Regions from separate parts of the Rhizobium acidisoli genome, predicted to be linked through region 1. Evidence: riboswitches for the same ligand, from Rfam matches in the RefSeq annotation. Region 1 holds a riboswitch; each other region holds the start of a gene.
What was found. A riboswitch is a leader RNA that binds a small molecule or an ion and turns the genes downstream of it on or off. The one in region 1 is predicted to bind thiamine pyrophosphate.
Positions count from the first base shown of each region.

Region 1 (2,192 bases):
CTCCCCTCTTGTTCAGCAATGGCTGGATGGTGAACTTCGAGCGCATCACGATACGGAGTTGATCCGCGGCGTCGACCGGCCGTAATGGCTCCGCAGCTGGTGTCTTAAGCCAGGGTCCGAGTACGGCACGCTCATTCCAGCGCGTTTCCTCCGAGCGCCATCTGTTTTTCTCCCGCCAAGCCTGTTTGCTCATCGTAGCTAGGAACTGCTCAACGGCCATGCCAATGATAACGCCCTCAAACAGCGCGGCGATTAGCAGTTCAGGAATTTCGAAGTCTGCAATGGCTATACCGCCCGAAGCGCCTACTGCGGCAGCCCGATGATCAGCCGAGGTGCTGCTCACAGCACCAACCTTTGGCCATATTGCATGCCCCTCTCCGGATTTCCCGCCACGATAGTACAACGCGCGTACCATATCCAAAAAAATGAGGCCTCGACCGCATGAAGCTTCCCCGAGAAACCGATATTGGCTCTAGAGGACAGTCGACATCCGCTTCCGCTCAGGACGTTCCTACGTCGTGGCACGGCGCGATTTCGAGGCCAGCGCTCCGGCTTGTTGCTATGGAGCTCACGTTTTGGACGAAGATCGCATAATGGATCGTCGGGGACGGCGTGATCGCGCTGCTTGTGGGGTCGATTCGGATCCAGCCGGTGGGATTCGGGTGGCGGAAGCGCTCGCGCACTGAGAGCCTGCGCAATCGACAAAGCTAAAAGCACCTTCGCGGGCCGAAGGAACCTGTCTTAAGGAACGGGCGGGCCCGGCATTTCTCGCCTCGGTGGAGGTGGCGAATATCCGCCAGTTAGGTTCCTATTGCGGCGCGCATATCGCGCTTGTGAAATGCAATTAGCGGAGGCACGGAGACTTCCGGTTTCAACGGCGATTTTAGACGGGAAGCCGTCATGCTTGACGAGCAAGAAAAATATGCATTAGGCCTTGCTTGACAGAAGGGCAGCTCCGGTCTTTCATGGCGGCATTCACCAGGGGAGCCCGGCAAGGGGCTGAGATACTGCTGAACAATAAGGTGTTGCTTGTTGTGGCGCAGTGACCCGTTGAACCTGATCCAGTTCATACTGGCGTAGGGACGGTGCAAGCGCTCCAAGGCTTCGGATTCACGCGTGGAATCCATGCCGGCGTCTTTTCATCATTCCGGCTGACTGGGTCTCCAACTTTCAATTTGGAGCCTCAAACTATGACATTGCCGCAAAAAACTTCACCCCAACCGTCACCACCGGCCCGCTGCCAGTGTCGCGGAAGATCCATACCGGGAGTTATCCACAGTCATGTCCGCGTGCCGATGCGCGGAATCAGCGTCCATCCGACCGCCGGCGAGCCGCCTTTCGTCGTCTATGATTACTCCCATCCCGACACCGCCCGCAGCTACCGTGACGAGACCTTGCCGAAGGAAGCGCACAAGGTGGCGCATTTCTGCTCGATGCGCATATCGCACAACATCCGCGCCGAGGCGCAGAAGGAGGGGCTGGACGCGATGGCGGCGAAATACCGACAGGGCGGCGATCTTTACATGTCGGTCGTAGAGGCCGCTAAAATACCGATTGGAGGATGACCATGCGCGTTCTTGTCAAGGGGGCCGGCGTTGCCGGCCTCACCGTGGCCTGGCAGCTTTATCGCCAAGGCTTCCGCGTCACCCTTACGGAGCTGGCCGACAAGGTCGGGGGCGGCGCCTCCGGCCTTGCCGGCGGCATGCTCGCCCCGTGGTGCGAACGGGAAAGTGCGGAGGAACCGGTGCTGACGCTCGGTCGTAATGCCGCCGATTGGTGGGAGGCAGCATTGCCCGGCCACGTCAAACGCCGAGGAACGCTGGTGGTCGCGGGTGGGCGAGATACCGCCGAGCTGGACCGCTTTTCCCGCCGCACAAGCGGATGGGAATGGCTGGACGAGGCGGCGATCGCAGCTCTGGAGCCTGATCTCGCCGGCCGCTTCCGCAGGGCGTTGTTCTTCCGGCAGGAAGCGCACCTCGATCCACGGCAGGCGCTCTCGGGACTTGCGGCAGGACTGGAGAACGCCCGCGTGCTTCTCGTGTTCGGCGTCACGGGCAATGCGAACGTTGCCCATTATGACCGGGTGATCGACTGCACCGGTGCCGCCCAGATTGGCCAACTGCCCGAATTGCGTGGTGTTCGAGGCGAGATGCTCTGCGTCGAAACGCGCGAGGTCAGCCTTTCTCGCCCCG
Region 1 covers NZ_CP034999.1:85,316-87,507, reverse strand. Annotated here, with positions in the region: partial or broken gene CO657_RS22745 (DUF2726 domain-containing protein) at 1-327, opposite strand, end outside; TPP riboswitch at 971-1,101, shown strand; partial or broken gene CO657_RS22740 (phosphomethylpyrimidine synthase ThiC) at 1,362-1,565, shown strand; gene thiO (glycine oxidase ThiO) at 1,568-2,192, shown strand, end outside.

Region 2 (2,192 bases), on a different replicon from region 1:
CCGCAATCCAGAAACTGCCGAGCGACTTCGAGGCCGATACCGCGGCCGGCGCCGGTGACGACGACATTGCGATTTTCGAACAGTCTGGGATGAAACACGAAGCCGTCCTCCTCGGTTGCGTCACTTGCCCTTAACATATGAGCACACCGACCGAAAGAAAGGCAGGCATCGATCTTTCCGGGGAAAGCCAGGGCTAAACAACCAGCTCGTTTTCGCTCTCCAGAAGCCGCGCACCCGGCCCTTCCTTGCCGAGCCGGTCGCAGGGATTGCGCAGCGGGCAGCTTTCGATCGACAGGCAGCCGCAGCCGATGCAGCCGGTCAGGCGGTCGCGCAGCAGACTGAGCCGATTGATTCGTGCGTCGAGATCGTCCTTCCATCGCGCCGACAGCGTCTGCCAATCGGCGACCGTCGGCGTGCGCCCCTGCGGCAGGGACTGGAACGCCGCCTGGATTTCCGAAAGCGGAATGCCGACACGCTGTGCCACCTTGATGATGCCGAGGCGGCGAAGCACATCGCGCCCATAGCGGCGCTGGTTGCCGCGGGAGCGGATGCTCGAGATCAAACCCTTGGTCTCGTAAAAATGCAGCGCCGAGACGGCAAGACCACTGCGCTCCGCCACTTCGCCGACAGTCAGCAGCTTGCCGAGCGGGGTTGCCGAAATCCCATCCATCGCCTCTTGACCTCAATATTGCTTGAGGTTTTATACCCTTTGCTTCTGCGGTCGTAAAGCCCGATCGATATTGCCGCCTGAGGCAGCAAGCTGCGGTCCCGTTCCCGGCAGGTACGGGCCCACCGAGGAACATCCGAGCGGGATCCCGCTCGGATGTTTCCCTCACATTAGAGCATGATGCCGAAAAGTGTGCGCGGTTTTCGGGCGACATCATGCTCTAACTCTTTAATTGAGAACAGGATTCAGATTTTAGGCCAACCGGGCCTAAAATCATCCTGTTCTAGAGCTATTCCGACCGTGCGGACGGGTTCGCAAATTTGCGGTTGCGGGAAGAAAACCCGGGTGATAGTTTCCGCCGAAATAACAGGGGAGCTCCGTATTGCCGGGGCTGAGATGTGAGGCGCAAGCCTCTGGACCCTTCAAAGCTGATCTGGGTAATGCCAGCGGAGCGAGGTTCAAATGTTCTCAGGCGCAAAAGTGTCACTCTATCCGATGTCCGGCAATGTCGTCGGCATTATTCGCGATGCCGTCAAGGCGCTCGATCCCTATCGCGACCGGCTGGACATCGAGACCGAAATCAAACGCTGATGACATCGCCGCAACCATCGGATTCGCGCCTTGCCGCGCTCCGCACCGCTCTCTACCGGGGGCTCCCCGCCTTGCTCGCGGGCTGCGCCTTTTTGGCGGCATGGGAACTCTATGTCGATCTTTCCGGCATCAAGCCTTCCATCCTGCCGGCTCCTTCGCGCATCGTCATCCAGGGCTGGCTGAACCGTGAGGCGCTGATATCAAACACCTGGCCGACGCTTGGTGCGACACTCGGCGGTTTCGCGCTGTCGCTTGCCTTCGCCTTCACCGCGTCGATCCTCATGGATTTCATGCCTTTCATGCGCCGGGCATTGCTGCCGATCTTCATCGCCAGCCAGACCCTGCCGCTGGTAGCGATCGCGCCGCTCGTCGTCTTATGGTTCGGTTTCGGCCTTTTGCCGAAGATCCTGCTGGTGGCGCTCGTCACCTTCTTCCCGCTGCTCGTCGCCCTGCTGCAAGGCTATGAATCGACCGACCGCGACATCGCCGAATTGCTGCATTCGATGAAGGCGAGCCGCTGGCGCATCTTCCGCCTGGCACGGCTTCCCTCGGCGCTGCCCTATTTTTTCGCCGGCCTGAGGATCTCGATCACCTATGCCGTCGTCGGCGCGATCTTTGCCGAATATGCCGGCGCCGCAAGCGGCCTCGGGATCTATATCCTCAACGCCAAGAACAATTTCCGTCCTGATCTCGTGCTCGCCGCCGTCGTCGTCAGCGCCGTACTGACCCTCTGCCTGTTCGGCCTGACGCTCGTCATCCAGCGCCTCCTCATGCCCTGGCAGCCAACCGCGGAGCGGCGTCGATGAGCGACAAGATGGTTGAACTGCGCAATATCTCCAAGTCCTTCGACGGCATGAAGGTGCTCGGCGATATTTCGCTCAGCGTCGCAAACGGCGAGTTCGTTTCGATCGTCGGCCCGTCCGGCTCCGGGAAA
Region 2 covers NZ_CP034998.1:3,835,576-3,837,767, forward strand. Annotated here, with positions in the region: gene CO657_RS18695 (SDR family NAD(P)-dependent oxidoreductase) at 1-98, opposite strand, end outside; gene soxR (redox-sensitive transcriptional activator SoxR) at 194-670, opposite strand; TPP riboswitch at 1,026-1,139, shown strand; partial or broken gene CO657_RS37925 (YkoF family thiamine/hydroxymethylpyrimidine-binding protein) at 1,130-1,246, shown strand; gene CO657_RS18705 (ABC transporter permease) at 1,258-2,064, shown strand; gene CO657_RS18710 (ABC transporter ATP-binding protein) at 2,061-2,192, shown strand, end outside.
Region 2: it holds a riboswitch for thiamine pyrophosphate, as region 1 does, so the genes downstream of both, CO657_RS37925 (YkoF family thiamine/hydroxymethylpyrimidine-binding protein) here and CO657_RS22740 (phosphomethylpyrimidine synthase ThiC) in region 1, are expected to answer to the same signal.

Region 3 (2,192 bases), on a different replicon from region 1:
ATCTCCCAGCTGAGGTCCTCGGCGATGCCGCCGACCTTTTCCAGCGCCTGATAGAGCGGCACGGTGCCGATCGGCAGCGGCGAATTGCGGATGATCCATTCGCGGATATTGTGGATGTTGCGGCCGGTCGACAGATCCATGACCGTATCGGCGCCCCAGCGGGCAGCCCAGACCATCTTCTCGACTTCCTCGGCCATCGATGAGGTGACGGCGGAGTTGCCGATATTGGCGTTGATCTTCACCAGAAAATTCCGGCCGATGATCATCGGTTCGCTTTCGGGATGGTTGATGTTGGCCGGGATGATCGCCCGGCCGGCGGCAACTTCCCGGCGGACGAATTCCGGCGTCACGTGATCGGGAATATCGGCGCCGAAGCTCTCGCCGTCACGCACCAGCGCTTCGGCCTTCGCGTTGCGGCCGAGATTCTCGCGAATGGCGATGAACTCCATCTCCGGCGTGATGATGCCGGCCCGTGCATAGGCGAGCTGGGTGACGGCTTTGCCGTCCTTGGCACGCAGCGGCCGGCGCCGCCCCGGAAATTCCGGCGTCAGCCGGTCGCCGCTGACAAAGCCGTTATCTTCGGGGCGGACATGGCGGCCATCATAGGCTTCGACGTCGCCGCGGGCCAGCACCCAGTCGCGGCGCAGTGGGGACAGGCCCTGCTCGATGCGGATCTCGGCGCCTTCGAGCGTGTAGGGACCGGAGGAATCATAGACGGCGACAGGCGGTTCGCCCGCGGTCGGATGGACGCTGATTTCGCGCATCGGCACGCGGATATCGCCATGGATATCTCCCGGAATATGGATCTTCCGCGATGCCGGCAGCGGGCCGGTGGTGACGGTCGGGGTGAGATTCTTTGCGGCAATGGTCATGGTTTGAGGCTCCAAGTTGTAAGTTGGAGACCCAGTTAATCAGCCGGAATGATGGAAAGACGCCGGCACGGATTCCACGCGTGAATCCGAAGCCTTCGAGCGCTTGCACCGTCCCTACGCCAGTATGAACTGGATCAGGTTCAACGGGTCACTGCGCCACAACAGGCTAGGCCTTATTGTCCAGCAGTATCTCAGCCCCTTGCGGGACCCCCCTGGTGAATGCCGACAGTCGTAAAGCGCGGTCGCTGGTTGTGTCAAGCTTACAGCTTTGTCGTTTCCGTAGATCGTCCGGCTCGGAGCCTGTTGCGTTACCGAACGAACTGCGGCAAATGTCAATTCACTCAACGTCAGGTGGATCTATGGCGATTCGGATTGAACGTCTTACGGTAGAACATCTCCATGGCGCCGCCACTGTGCTGGTCAGGGCCTATTCCGGACCGCCGTGGAACGAGAATTGGTCGCTGGAAGCGGCGGTTGAAAACGTAAACACCGTGCTTGAAACGCCGAAATCCATTGCGCTTGCGGCCTTTGACGGAGGCAAGGTGCTGGGGATCGCGTTGGGCATACGACAGCGCCGCCATGCCGGTCCGGTCGTTTACCTTGATGAGTTGTCGGTGCTGCCTGAAGCCCAAGGTGCGGGAATAGGGACCGCGCTGCTATCAGCAGTTTTCGAAACAGCAAAGGCCGAGGGATGCAACAGCGTCTGGTTGGTCTCACAGCGGGAAGGTGCATTGTCGACATTTTATCAGCGCTGCGGGTTCGCCATCGGCAGCAACCTCGGCCTTTACTCCAAATCGAGTGCGTAGCGGTTAGGGCGGTATTGGTTTGCCATAGGTTGAGGGCGAGCGGAAGAATTCGAGGCTCGTCACCCCGATATTACCACTTTGAACCTATCTCGGGGGCTTTCGAATCGATGCCCGCTCAATCCGGTCGCAACGTCTTGCCAGATTCCGCATCGAATAGATGAAGCTTTCCTGGCCGAGCAGCTATCGTCGCGACCTGCCCGGGCGCAAAATCGTAACGGTCGGAAAGCACTGCGACAAGCTCGCCGGATCCGTAGCGCAGGAAGACCATCGTCTCGTGCCCGGTGGGTTCGGTGACGTTGACGGTCGTGTTGAGGCCGCTTTGGCTGAGGGAGAGGTGTTCAGGCCGCACGCCCAGGACCACAGCCTGCCCGTCGGACGCCTGCGGGGTGAAAGCGAGCGCAATCTCGTCGCCAGTCTCCGTGACGAAGATCGCACCATCGGCCTTGTAGCGGCCTTTCAGCAGATTCATCGACGGTGAGCCGATAAAGGCTGCCACGAATGTATTGCGGGGACG
Region 3 covers NZ_CP035002.1:153,525-155,716, forward strand. Annotated here, with positions in the region: gene thiC (phosphomethylpyrimidine synthase ThiC) at 1-872, opposite strand, end outside; TPP riboswitch at 966-1,096, opposite strand; gene CO657_RS33135 (GNAT family N-acetyltransferase) at 1,232-1,678, shown strand; gene CO657_RS33140 (ABC transporter ATP-binding protein) at 1,794-2,192, opposite strand, start outside.
Region 3: it holds a riboswitch for thiamine pyrophosphate, as region 1 does, so the genes downstream of both, thiC (phosphomethylpyrimidine synthase ThiC) here and CO657_RS22740 (phosphomethylpyrimidine synthase ThiC) in region 1, are expected to answer to the same signal.

Region 4 (2,192 bases), on a different replicon from region 1:
CGTCCTTGGCGACTTGCGCGACCTGTGCGACTTCGCAGGCCTCAGCGCCTGCCGAACCGGTGCAGCGATAATACCAGTCGTCGAATTTCTGCGATTTTATCGCCGGCGCCTGTTCCGGTTCTTGAAGGCCAGGAGACTGCGAAAAGGATGGGCTCGCACAGGCGATCGATATCACGATGGGGGCGATAATCCGGAGGCCCCGTTTCATGCCGCTTTTCAAAAATGTCTTCATTTAAAATGCAACTTCAGGAAGATTTTATTTTCGTGAAAAGTCATATCGCTACAATCCACACTTCAGTCAACCCTAACGTGTCAGCACGGTAAAGTTTGCGTTAGGTATTTACTTCGCGTTCTGGGAGATTGCGTCCCGTTTGCCCGAGTCCCCAGTCGCAGCGAAATCGCCAACAGATTCCGAAATTCGAATGAAACCGATTGGCGAGACACATGAGACGACGCGCAACTTACGCGAAGCTGGCCATCTGCTCGTTTGCATTGAAAATCAGGCGTATAGACGGATAGGATGAATAATTCGGCGCCATCGGGCATTCAGAAAAGTTTGCGAAAGATGAGCTGCACTCATTTTGAAGAAGAGACGTTTCAAGCCGCCTGCATCATTCACGATACCGCTCACAAATACGGAGATGTATTCAGAAATTTCTTACGCCCGGGGGTTGCTGCTGTTGTTTATCTGGGAAAGAAGGGAACAACCGCCTGGCGAAACCGCAACTGCTAACGCAGCCCGGGACGGAATTTGCGGCCCGCCTTAGGGAAAACCTGGTCAACACCCGAATCGACGGCGATCTCCCGTCTCTCCCCGCGCCGTCATCGCCCCGTCATTTTCGAGATGACATCCGCGCCGTTCTCTGCGAAAAAGAGCGTGATGAGAGACAGGGGCGCCCGTCGATAGACGGGCTGAGAAGCACCCTTCGAACCTGAACCGGATAATGCCGGCGGAGGGAGTCGCTCGGGGTCGCGGCTCACCGCACCAATGACCCCGTGCCCGCCCCCGCCTGAAAGGGGCCACATGCAGACCAGGACCACACCAGGAGCCATGCTGACGGCGATGCGCGAGAAGCCGCCGCTCGTTCAGTGCATCACCAACTACGTCGCCATGAATGTCGCCGCCAATGTACTCTTGGCCGCGGGCGCCTCGCCGGCCATGGTGCATGCTGCTGAAGAAGCCGGCGAATTCGCCGGCATCGCAAATGCGCTGACCGTCAATATCGGCACGCTGTCGCCGCAATGGATCGACGGCATGCAGGCGGCGGCGAAGGCGGCGAACTCGGCCGGCAAACCCTGGGTGCTCGATCCGGTCGCCCACTATGCGACGGGCTTTCGCCGCCAAGCGGTCGCCGATCTGCTGGCGCTGAAGCCCACGATCATCCGCGGCAACGCCTCCGAGATCATCGCGCTTGCCGGCGGGGAGAGCCGCGGCCAGGGCGTCGACAGCCGCGATCCGGTCGAGCAGGCGGAAGGAACGGCGCGATGGCTGGCTGAGCGGCAGCAGGCGGTCGTTGCCGTCACCGGCGCGGTCGATTTCGTCACCGATGGCGAGCAGGCGGTGCGCATCACAGGCGGATCGGCCTTGATGCCGCAGGTCACGGCGCTCGGCTGCTCGCTGACCTGCCTGGTCGGCGCCTTTGCCGCCTCCGTGCCCGAGGATATCTTCGGCGCGACGGTCGCCGCCCTTGCAACCTTCGCTATCGCCGGCGAGGATGCCGCCCTCGGCGCAGCCGGTCCCGGCTCCTTCGCTTGGCGCTTCCTCGACGCGCTGAACGCGCTCGACGCTGAAACGCTCGACGCCAGGGCAAGGATATCGGCAGTATGAAGGCTTTCGACCTCTCGCTCTATCTCGTCCTCGATCCCGATCTCTGCGCCGGGATCGGCATGGTCGAAACGGCGCGCCGTGCCGTAGCCGGCGGCGCGACGATGGTGCAACTGCGCGACAAACATGCCGGCACGGCCGGCATGATCGAGACCGGACGCGCCTTGAAACAGGCGCTTGATGGCACCGGCGCCCTGCTCATCGTCAACGACGATGTCGAGGCGGCGATCGCCATCGGTGCCGACGGGTTGCATATCGGCCAGGAGGATATGGATGCGGCGACAGCGCGGGCGATGATCGGCTCCGACATGATCCTCGGCCTGTCAGTCGAAACCGCGGCGCTTGCCGCTGGCGTCGATCCCAGCCT
Region 4 covers NZ_CP035001.1:142,755-144,946, forward strand. Annotated here, with positions in the region: gene CO657_RS29520 (invasion associated locus B family protein) at 1-232, opposite strand, end outside; TPP riboswitch at 880-976, shown strand; gene thiM (hydroxyethylthiazole kinase) at 1,025-1,828, shown strand; gene thiE (thiamine phosphate synthase) at 1,825-2,192, shown strand, end outside.
Region 4: it holds a riboswitch for thiamine pyrophosphate, as region 1 does, so the genes downstream of both, thiM (hydroxyethylthiazole kinase) here and CO657_RS22740 (phosphomethylpyrimidine synthase ThiC) in region 1, are expected to answer to the same signal.